Regions from separate parts of the Ferdinandcohnia jepli genome, predicted to be linked through region 1. Evidence: predicted binding sites of a transcription regulator. Region 1 holds the regulator's gene; the other holds the start of a gene.
The links. Region 1 encodes Rex, which represses fermentation and respiration genes when NADH is low (regulators of the CRP and FNR family bind a similar motif). Its sites were predicted from a motif close to TTGTGAAATATTTCACAA; they were not measured.
Positions count from the first base shown of each region.

Region 2: a site for Rex is predicted at 2,478-2,495, ahead of AB3M96_RS10430 (DoxX family membrane protein). Genes of this name have one in related genera too.

Region 1 covers NZ_JBFOKR010000027.1:41,434-45,651, forward strand. The annotation lists gene AB3M96_RS21825 (CPBP family intramembrane glutamic endopeptidase) at 1-118, shown strand, start outside; gene AB3M96_RS21830 (YdiK family protein) at 122-325, shown strand; gene tatC (twin-arginine translocase subunit TatC) at 348-1,097, opposite strand; gene AB3M96_RS21840 (twin-arginine translocase TatA/TatE family subunit) at 1,114-1,299, opposite strand; gene AB3M96_RS21845 (redox-sensing transcriptional repressor Rex) at 1,338-1,976, opposite strand; gene moaC (cyclic pyranopterin monophosphate synthase MoaC) at 1,995-2,489, opposite strand; gene AB3M96_RS21855 (ABC transporter ATP-binding protein) at 2,626-4,218, shown strand, end outside.
Region 2 covers NZ_JBFOKR010000008.1:182,412-186,629, reverse strand. The annotation lists gene AB3M96_RS10445 (PTS fructose transporter subunit IIABC) at 1-26, opposite strand, end outside; gene pfkB (1-phosphofructokinase) at 39-956, opposite strand; gene AB3M96_RS10435 (DeoR/GlpR family DNA-binding transcription regulator) at 953-1,702, opposite strand; gene AB3M96_RS10430 (DoxX family membrane protein) at 1,952-2,455, opposite strand; gene AB3M96_RS10425 (MFS transporter) at 2,815-4,164, shown strand; gene AB3M96_RS10420 (NRDE family protein) at 4,205-4,218, shown strand, end outside.

The sequences.
Region 1 (4,218 bases):
TGCACATGTTGCGATGAATACCTTTGTAGTAGTTGTTCAAACAATTTTTGCAGATGATATAGAAAGGATTATGAAGGAAGCTGAGAAGATACAACAGACGTTTATTGGAGGATTTTAATTTATGCGACGAACTTCACCCTTTGCGATGGGTATCATCTATTTATTAATGGGTGTACTTTTTACTTATATTGCAATAGGAAGTGCAACTGAGACCGTATGGAACTTTTCCACCATTTTATTAGCGCTAGTTGCTACATTTGATTTCGGAATAGCCATTCGGATGTTTGCTTTACACAGTAAAATTAAAAAAATGACAAAAAAATAGCCTCCAATTAGGAGGTTATTTTTTATTCGATATTATTCGCAGCCTGCATTTCGGCTTTCAACACTTTTCGATAAGCACTCTTAGAAACAATAATACTAATTTCATAAAGTCCAAAAAGCGGTACCGTCACCATTAAATGCGATATTATTTCTGGAGGAGTAATTAAGCCTCCGATTACTAGTAAAATAAAATAAGCATATTTACGGACTTGTGCAAGAAACATTGGTGTAACAATTCCAAGTCTAGTTAAAAACATGATTACTACTGGTAATTGAAACAAAAATCCAAATGGTAGTGTAAGTTGTAGTAGAAATTGAAAATACTCATTAATACCAATGACTTGATTGATTTCAAGTCGACTTGCTAATCTTCCCATGAAATTTACAACAAACGGGAAGAGAATAAAGTATGAAAATGAGACCCCAAGTAAAAACAAACCTACTGAAATAGGAATATAACTTAAGGTTACTCTTCTTTCCTTCTCATATAATCCAGGGCTAATAAACGCCCATAGCTGATAGAGTACGAAAGGTGAAGATATAATCAATGCAATAATAAACGCAAATTGCATATATATCTTAATTGGATCAGTCATACGGAAAGCATTCATTGTTAGCTCTTTAGCTTCTTCTGCATTTTGCAAATAAATAATTAAAGGCTCGGCTAGAAAAAAGCTTCCTAGCGCAACAATGAAGAAGAAAACGACTACATAGATAAGTCGTTTTCGTAGTTCTCCTATATGATCATAGACAGACATTTCTTTTTCGCTCATGTGACTCATCCTATCATTACTTCACATCTTGTGTCTTTTTATCGTCGTCATCATCGTCATCTGCTAAACCTTTTGTTGCGTTTTTAAATTCACGCAATGTATTACCCGCTGCTCTTCCTAACTGAGGTAATTTTTTTGGTCCAAAGATTAGCAAAGCCGCAAAAACAATCAAAATAATACTACCGAATCCTAAGCTCCCCATTGTGAGTCACCTCCTCAAAAGTATTTTTCTCTATTTAATTATTCACCTGAATAATGCTTTAAGAAATAAACAAGCGCTTGTAACTCTACCGCCAGGTCAATGTGATGAACCCTAATATCATCCGGTACATTAATTCTAGCAGGTGTAAAGTTTAAGATACCCTTTATCCCTTTATTTACTAAGCGATCAGTAATTGGTTGGGCTGCACCGACCGGCACGGTTAAAATTGCTACTGTCACATCATCAGGAAGCATTTCTTCAAGATCATCTAAATGATGGACTTTTACGCCTCCAATACTGGAGCCAACCTTATTATAATCCACATCGAACGCAAGCTCAATTTTTGTGTTATTGTTTTTTGAAAAATTATAGTGTAAAAAGGCAGTTCCTAAATTACCTACTCCAATTAGGGTAACCTTTGTTAATTCATCTTGGTCAAGGGTTTTACTGAAAAATGATAATAAATAGTTTACATTATACCCGTAACCCTTTTTTCCCAGAGCACCGAAATATGAAAAATCCCGTCGAATGGTAGCTGAATCTACCTTTACCGCATCGCTTAATTCAGACGATGATACTCTTTGCTTACCTGAGGCATGAAGATTTTTTAAAAACCGATAATAGAGTGGTAATCTTTTGGCTGTAGCTTGTGGTATTTTTGATTGATCAAGATTCACCTGACATCCCCCGCTAATTTAACTATTTAATGATTCCCTTTTAAAATCTCCGTTCTTTCCACCTGTCTTTTCTGCTAAATAGGTTGGTCCGATAATCATGCCTTTATCAACCGCCTTACACATATCATACACAGTTAACGCACAAACTGAGGCAGCTGTAAGAGCTTCCATTTCAACACCAGTACTCCCTTTTGTTTTAACAGAAACCGTAATTTCAAGTTTATACTGATCAGTTCCCACTGACCAACCAAATGATATATCAACACCTTTTAATGAAAGAGGATGACACATCGGAATGAGTTCAGACGTTTTTTTGGCAGCCATTATACCTGCCACCTGTGAAACAGCAAGGACATCTCCCTTGCTAATTTTATTATCTACTATTTGCTCGTAAATTGTTTTGTTAACTGTTACACTCGTTTTTGCAATCGCTGTTCTAACAGTATCTGATTTTTCACTAATATCAACCATTTTGGCGCGACCTTGCTCATTAAAATGAGTAAATGAAGACATCTTAAAAAACCTCCAATAAAACTATACACTATTTTACCACATCTGTCTTACGAACATCTGTGAAGAATGTCATTGCATGTTGCTCTATTAAGATAATACAGATAAACTATTTATAGGAAACAAGAGGTGAAAAAGCATGATATTACTACAGGTAAATCAGCTCAAAAAATATTTTGCTGCTGATCTTATTTTATCCAATATAAAACTAGAAGTACAATCCAAAGATAGAATTGCGCTTGTTGGAAGAAACGGCGCTGGGAAGTCAACATTATTAAAAATTATTGCTGGACAGATGTCCTATGATAGTGGCGAAATTATTAAGCCTAAAACTGTTACCATTGATTACCTTGCTCAAGACACTGGGCTAGAATCTAGCCTTACCATCTGGGAAGAGATGTTAACCGTTTTTGCTCCACTTCGCAAGCTTGAAGAAGAACTGCGAAATCTGGAAGTTAAAATGGGGGACCCTTCAGTCTTTGAAAACCAGGCTAGATATCAAAAATTACTTGAGGAATATGATCAATTACAAGTTGATTTTAAAGAGCAAGGTGGGTATCAGTACGAGGCAGATATTCGCTCCATCTTACATGGCTTTAATTTTTCTGAGTTTGATTATTCAACTTCTATTTCTACCTTAAGCGGTGGTCAAAAGACTAGATTAGCGTTGTGTAAGCTTTTACTTTCAAAACCAGATTTACTCATTCTAGATGAACCTACAAACCATCTAGACATCAGTACACTTACATGGCTTGAACAGTACCTGCAAGGATACCCGGGTGCTCTACTCATAGTCTCACACGACCGTTATTTTCTTGATAAAGTTGTAACGCAGGTTTATGAAATCTCAAGAATGACAAGTACCAAGTTTGTAGGGAATTACAGTAATTATTTAAAGCTTAAAGCAGAAAACTATGAGCTTGAAATGAAGAAATATGAGAAGCAGCAAGATGAAGTAGAGAAATTAAAGGAATTTATCGCAAAAAACCTTGTTAGAGCTTCTACTACAAAACGTGCTCAAAGTAGAAGAAAACAACTTAATCGAATGGAGCTAATGGATAGACCATTAGGAGATGAAAAATCAGCTTCCTTTCACTTCGAGATTGAAAAGCAAAGTGGGAATGATGTATTAACAGCTAATGACGTTTCCGTTTCCTATGAAAAGGACAAGCCCATTATAAAAAATGTCAACTTCTCTATCTATAGGGAAGACAGCATTGCTTTAGTTGGGCCGAACGGAATAGGGAAATCCACTTTATTAAAAGCAATTATTGATAAACTAGACCATGTAGACGGTAGTTTCCGTTTTGGCTCTCATGTAACTGTCGGTTACTATGACCAACAGCAAGCAAACTTAACTTCTAATAAACGAGTTTTAAATGAGCTGTGGGATGAATTCCCACTTAAACCGGAAAAAGAAATACGAACTGTACTAGGTAATTTTCTTTTTTCAGGAGACGATGTACTTAAAACTGTTTCAACTCTAAGTGGCGGAGAAAAGGCTCGACTTGCTTTAGCGAAGCTCATGTTAGAAAAATCAAACTTTCTTATTCTAGACGAGCCAACAAACCACTTGGACCTCGATAGTAAGGAAGTCTTAGAAAACGCCTTAGTGGATTACCCTGGAACTATCTTATTTGTATCCCATGACCGATACTTTATTAACCGAATAGCTACAAAAGTATTTGAGTTATCCACAGAGGGTCTTACAGAATATCTCGGTGACTATGAC
Region 2 (4,218 bases), on a different contig from region 1:
TTGGTTAATAATTCAGTTATTCTCATAACTGTTCCCCCTTAGAAAGATATTTTTTCTAACGTAACTTGCGGTAATAAACTCACAACTTTTTCTTCTGTGCATAAGCCAATTGAGAAGGCCGTTGCGCTACCAGCAGCAACACTAAAACGAAAAGCATCTTCAATGTTTTGTGTTTTTGTGTAAGTGGCGATAAACCCAGCAACCATTGAATCTCCAGCACCAACTGAACTTTTCACTTCGCCTTTCGGTACCGTAGCAACTAAGGCATACTCTTCTGTAAGTAGTACAGCTCCATCTCCAGCCATTGATACAATGACATGTTGTGCACCACTTTGAATGAGTTTTCTCCCATACATGATTACTTCTTCAGTTGTACGTATCTCTTTATTAAAAAACATTCCAAGTTCATGATGATTTGGTTTTATAAGAAATGGTTTATATGGAATGATGCTTTTTAATAAATCCCCTTCAGCATCTACCACATATTTTGTACCTTTTTCATTACATATCTTTACAAGTATTTCATAGGTTTCAGTAGGCATAGAGTAGGGGATACTTCCAGCTATGACTAGAATATCTTCTTCGGAAAGTCTTGAGATTTTATCTTTTAATTTCTCAAATTCTTCAACTGAGATTGTGGGACCTTTTGCATTAATTTCAGTTTCAGCCTCAGATTTTAGTTTTACATTAATCCTTGTATCTTCCTGAATTCGTACAAAATCAGTACCTATATCCAAAGAATGTAAGTGATTTTCAATGTAATCCCCAGTGAAGCCACCTATAAATCCAAATGATTTACTATCAACATCAAATCGTTTTAAAACCTGTGATACATTTATTCCTTTTCCGCCTGGAAATTTAGATTCATTTTTCGTGCGATTAAGGTCGCCCAGCAAAACTTGGTCTACTTCCACAATGTAATCAAGGGATGGGTTTAATGTAAGTGTATAGATCATGTTGTCACCATCTTTATCTTTGTTTTATTGCTATATTGTTCATCTATTTCTTCTTCTACTGCATTAGTAATAATCGTTGCTGAATGGAGGTCGGTTATTTTTGCAAAAGAAATTTCCGAGAACTTTGACTCATCAGCAAGCACATACGCTTCACGAGTTAATGAAATGGCTCTTTGTTTAATCATTGCTTCATCTGGATCTGGAGTAGTGTACCCAAATTGGGGATGGATTCCATTTACACCCATAAAACATTTATCAAATCGATATTGTTCGAGACTTTCTAATGCACCTCGGCCAATGATTGCCTTGGTGGTTGTTTTAGCGAATCCTCCAAGGATATACGTTTTAATATTCCGCTCAAGAAGATCATTAAGATGCATAAAACCATTTGTAACAACAACAATATTCGAAGGAAGATGTGGAATCATCTCAAATACAGAAGACCCGGCATCTAAATAAATACAATCTCCATCTTCAACTAAGCTTGCTGCAAATTTAGCAATTTGACGTTTTGCTTGAATGTTTTTGGATGATTTCTCATTCATACTCGGCTCTTGAAGTTTTCCTTGTAACCTAGCCGCACCACCATGAACCCTTTTTAGAAACTTCATTTGTTCTAATTGGGTTAAATCACGTCTAATGGTTGATTCGGATGAATTTGTCAACTCGACAAGTTCTTGCAACTTGACTGTGTTTTTTTCTTTTAGTGCATCTAGGATTATCTGATGGCGTTCTGGCTCTAACAAAAATAACACCTCCTAAAACGCTTACATTTATTTGATAGTTTTATAATACTACCTAATTCACTTAAAATCAATTAAAAACAATCAAACTTAATCATTAACGTTCATTTTCTTTCAAAATTTAGTCATAAAAAGGTAATGACATATTAATAGGGGTGTCCATAATAAAGGGCTACTATTCTAGAAGTGAAGTAAGTGAGGGGACAAAACAAAAAAAGAAAGCGCCCCTTGTTTGGGACACTTTCTTACAAATTAAGCAGTAGCTTTTGCTGTCTTAGTACCTTTTTTATCGTTAATATATTTTGTTAGATATGGAATTGCAAATCTGTCAACACCGTAATAGTAGCTTGCTGCACCTGCGAATAGAAGAATTACAGCTACTGTAAATAGAATTGGGTTTGTGCTAACTGTACCTGCTAATAAGAAGTTTAAGTTCATGAAAGCACCTGCTATTAACGCTGGAATTGTTGCAGCTCCAAGAATTAATCCAAGACCTACTAGCACTTCACCCCAAGGAATTAACACATTGAACAGCTCTATGTTTGGTACTGCAAAGCCTTCAAGGAATGTTGCATACCAGCCTTGAACCGCCGGGTGATCTCCAGTTGCCTTTGCTAATGCTCCTTGTAAAAACCCGCCTGCATCGAATCCATCTGCTATTTTATGCCAACCAGCTTCAATCCACTGAATTCCTAACCAGATACGTAATACTGTCCAGATAACTGCCATTTTTGGGCCTTTTAAAAAGTTTCTCATCTAAATCTCTCCCTATATTTTATTGTGAAGTTCTTCACAATCTATGGTAAAAAAATAATGTAATAATGCTGTTTGCTTAGCTATAAATATGATCTTAATTTGTGAAGTTCTTCACTAACTTTCTACACTCTTACTATACAACACGTTTTATCTATTTACAATAGACTTCACATATATGTCATATTTAAAATTATTATAATGGTATTTACTATTATAAGCGTTCATTTGTAACCTTTTTTCGTTACTATACGACTAATTTACTGAAATAGACTCATTAGTTTATATTTTAATCATACATATAAATTTGAATGTGAATTTGTATTGTAGTGGTTGGTGTGTTCAACAGAATGGGGGAAATTATGTATCAACAATCCTTTAAAACATTTGTCGTCATATGGATTGGTCAATTGGTTTCAATTATAGGAACAAGTTTAACTAGTTTTGGTATTGGTGTTTGGGTGTTAAAAGAGACTGGGTCAATCACGCAATTTTCATTAATAATGATGTCAGCGACGGTTCCAGCAATACTAATTTCTCCCTTTGCAGGAGTGGTGGTGGATAGGTGGAAGCGAAAATGGGTAATGGTAATAAGTGATTCATTAGCAGGATTAAGTACAATTGCTATTTTTCTATTGCTGCTTTCGAATTCATTAGAAATATGGCATATCTATATTGCAGCTGCAGTCGCTTCTTTTAGTAGTGCGTTTCAATCACCTGCTTACCAATCGTCCATTTCGTTAATGGTTCCAAAGGCACAATTGATCCGTGCGAATGGAATGGTTCAGCTTGCTGAGGCTTCATCTATTGTAATTGCTCCATTACTCGCTGGTTTTTTAGTCGTTGAAGTTGGTATAAAAGGAATAATAATGATAGACTTTGTTACGTTTTTAGTTGCAATAACTATACTACTCTTTACAAAGCTACCTGAAGTAAATCAGAAAAAAGAAACAAGTGAGCAATTATCCTTCTTCAGAGATGCTCTTTATGGTTGGAAATACATTATGGACCGCCCTGGATTAAAGGGTTTACTAGTCTTTTTTGCTGTTTCGAACCTATTACTTGGCTTTTTCAATGTACTCTTACAACCGCTGATTCTTTCTTTTACTAATGAGAAGGTATTAGGAGCCATCTTATCTTTTGCAGGAATAGGTATGCTTGTTGGAGGGATTGTTGTTAGTGTGTGGGGTGGTTCGAAAAAGCGAATTCTCACAGTGATGATATCAGGAGTGATGGGAGGGTTATTCCTAAGTTTAACTGGTATCAAGCCTTCCCCGTATGTTGTAGCTATTGGAGCGTTTATGATGTTTCTTTTAATTCCCTTTGCGAATGGGGCTAGTCAGACCATTTGGCAAAGCAAAGTAGCCCCAAATGTCCAAGGTCGAGTATTTGCGTTACGAAGAATGATTGGAATTTCGCTTTCACCGGTTGCTTATGTAACAGCGGGTCCACTTGTAGAAAAAGTGTTTGAGCCTTTTATGCAAGGTAGTGGGAAAGTAACAACTATGGTTCAATCTATAATCGGAAGCGGTAATGGTAGAGGTATGGGGTTATTTATTGTGTTAGTAGGAGTGGTCTGGACTGTTTCAACGTTCATCATTTTAGTACATCCTCGAGTACGGCATATTGAAAGTGAGCTTCCAGATGAAATTGATGAAGGAAGAAGTGTTAATCAGTCTTCTAGTGTGCATACTGCTGACGCAACAAATTAACACTCCCCATACTTGATAATTGAAATGAGGGTTGTGTTCGATGTGTTTATTATT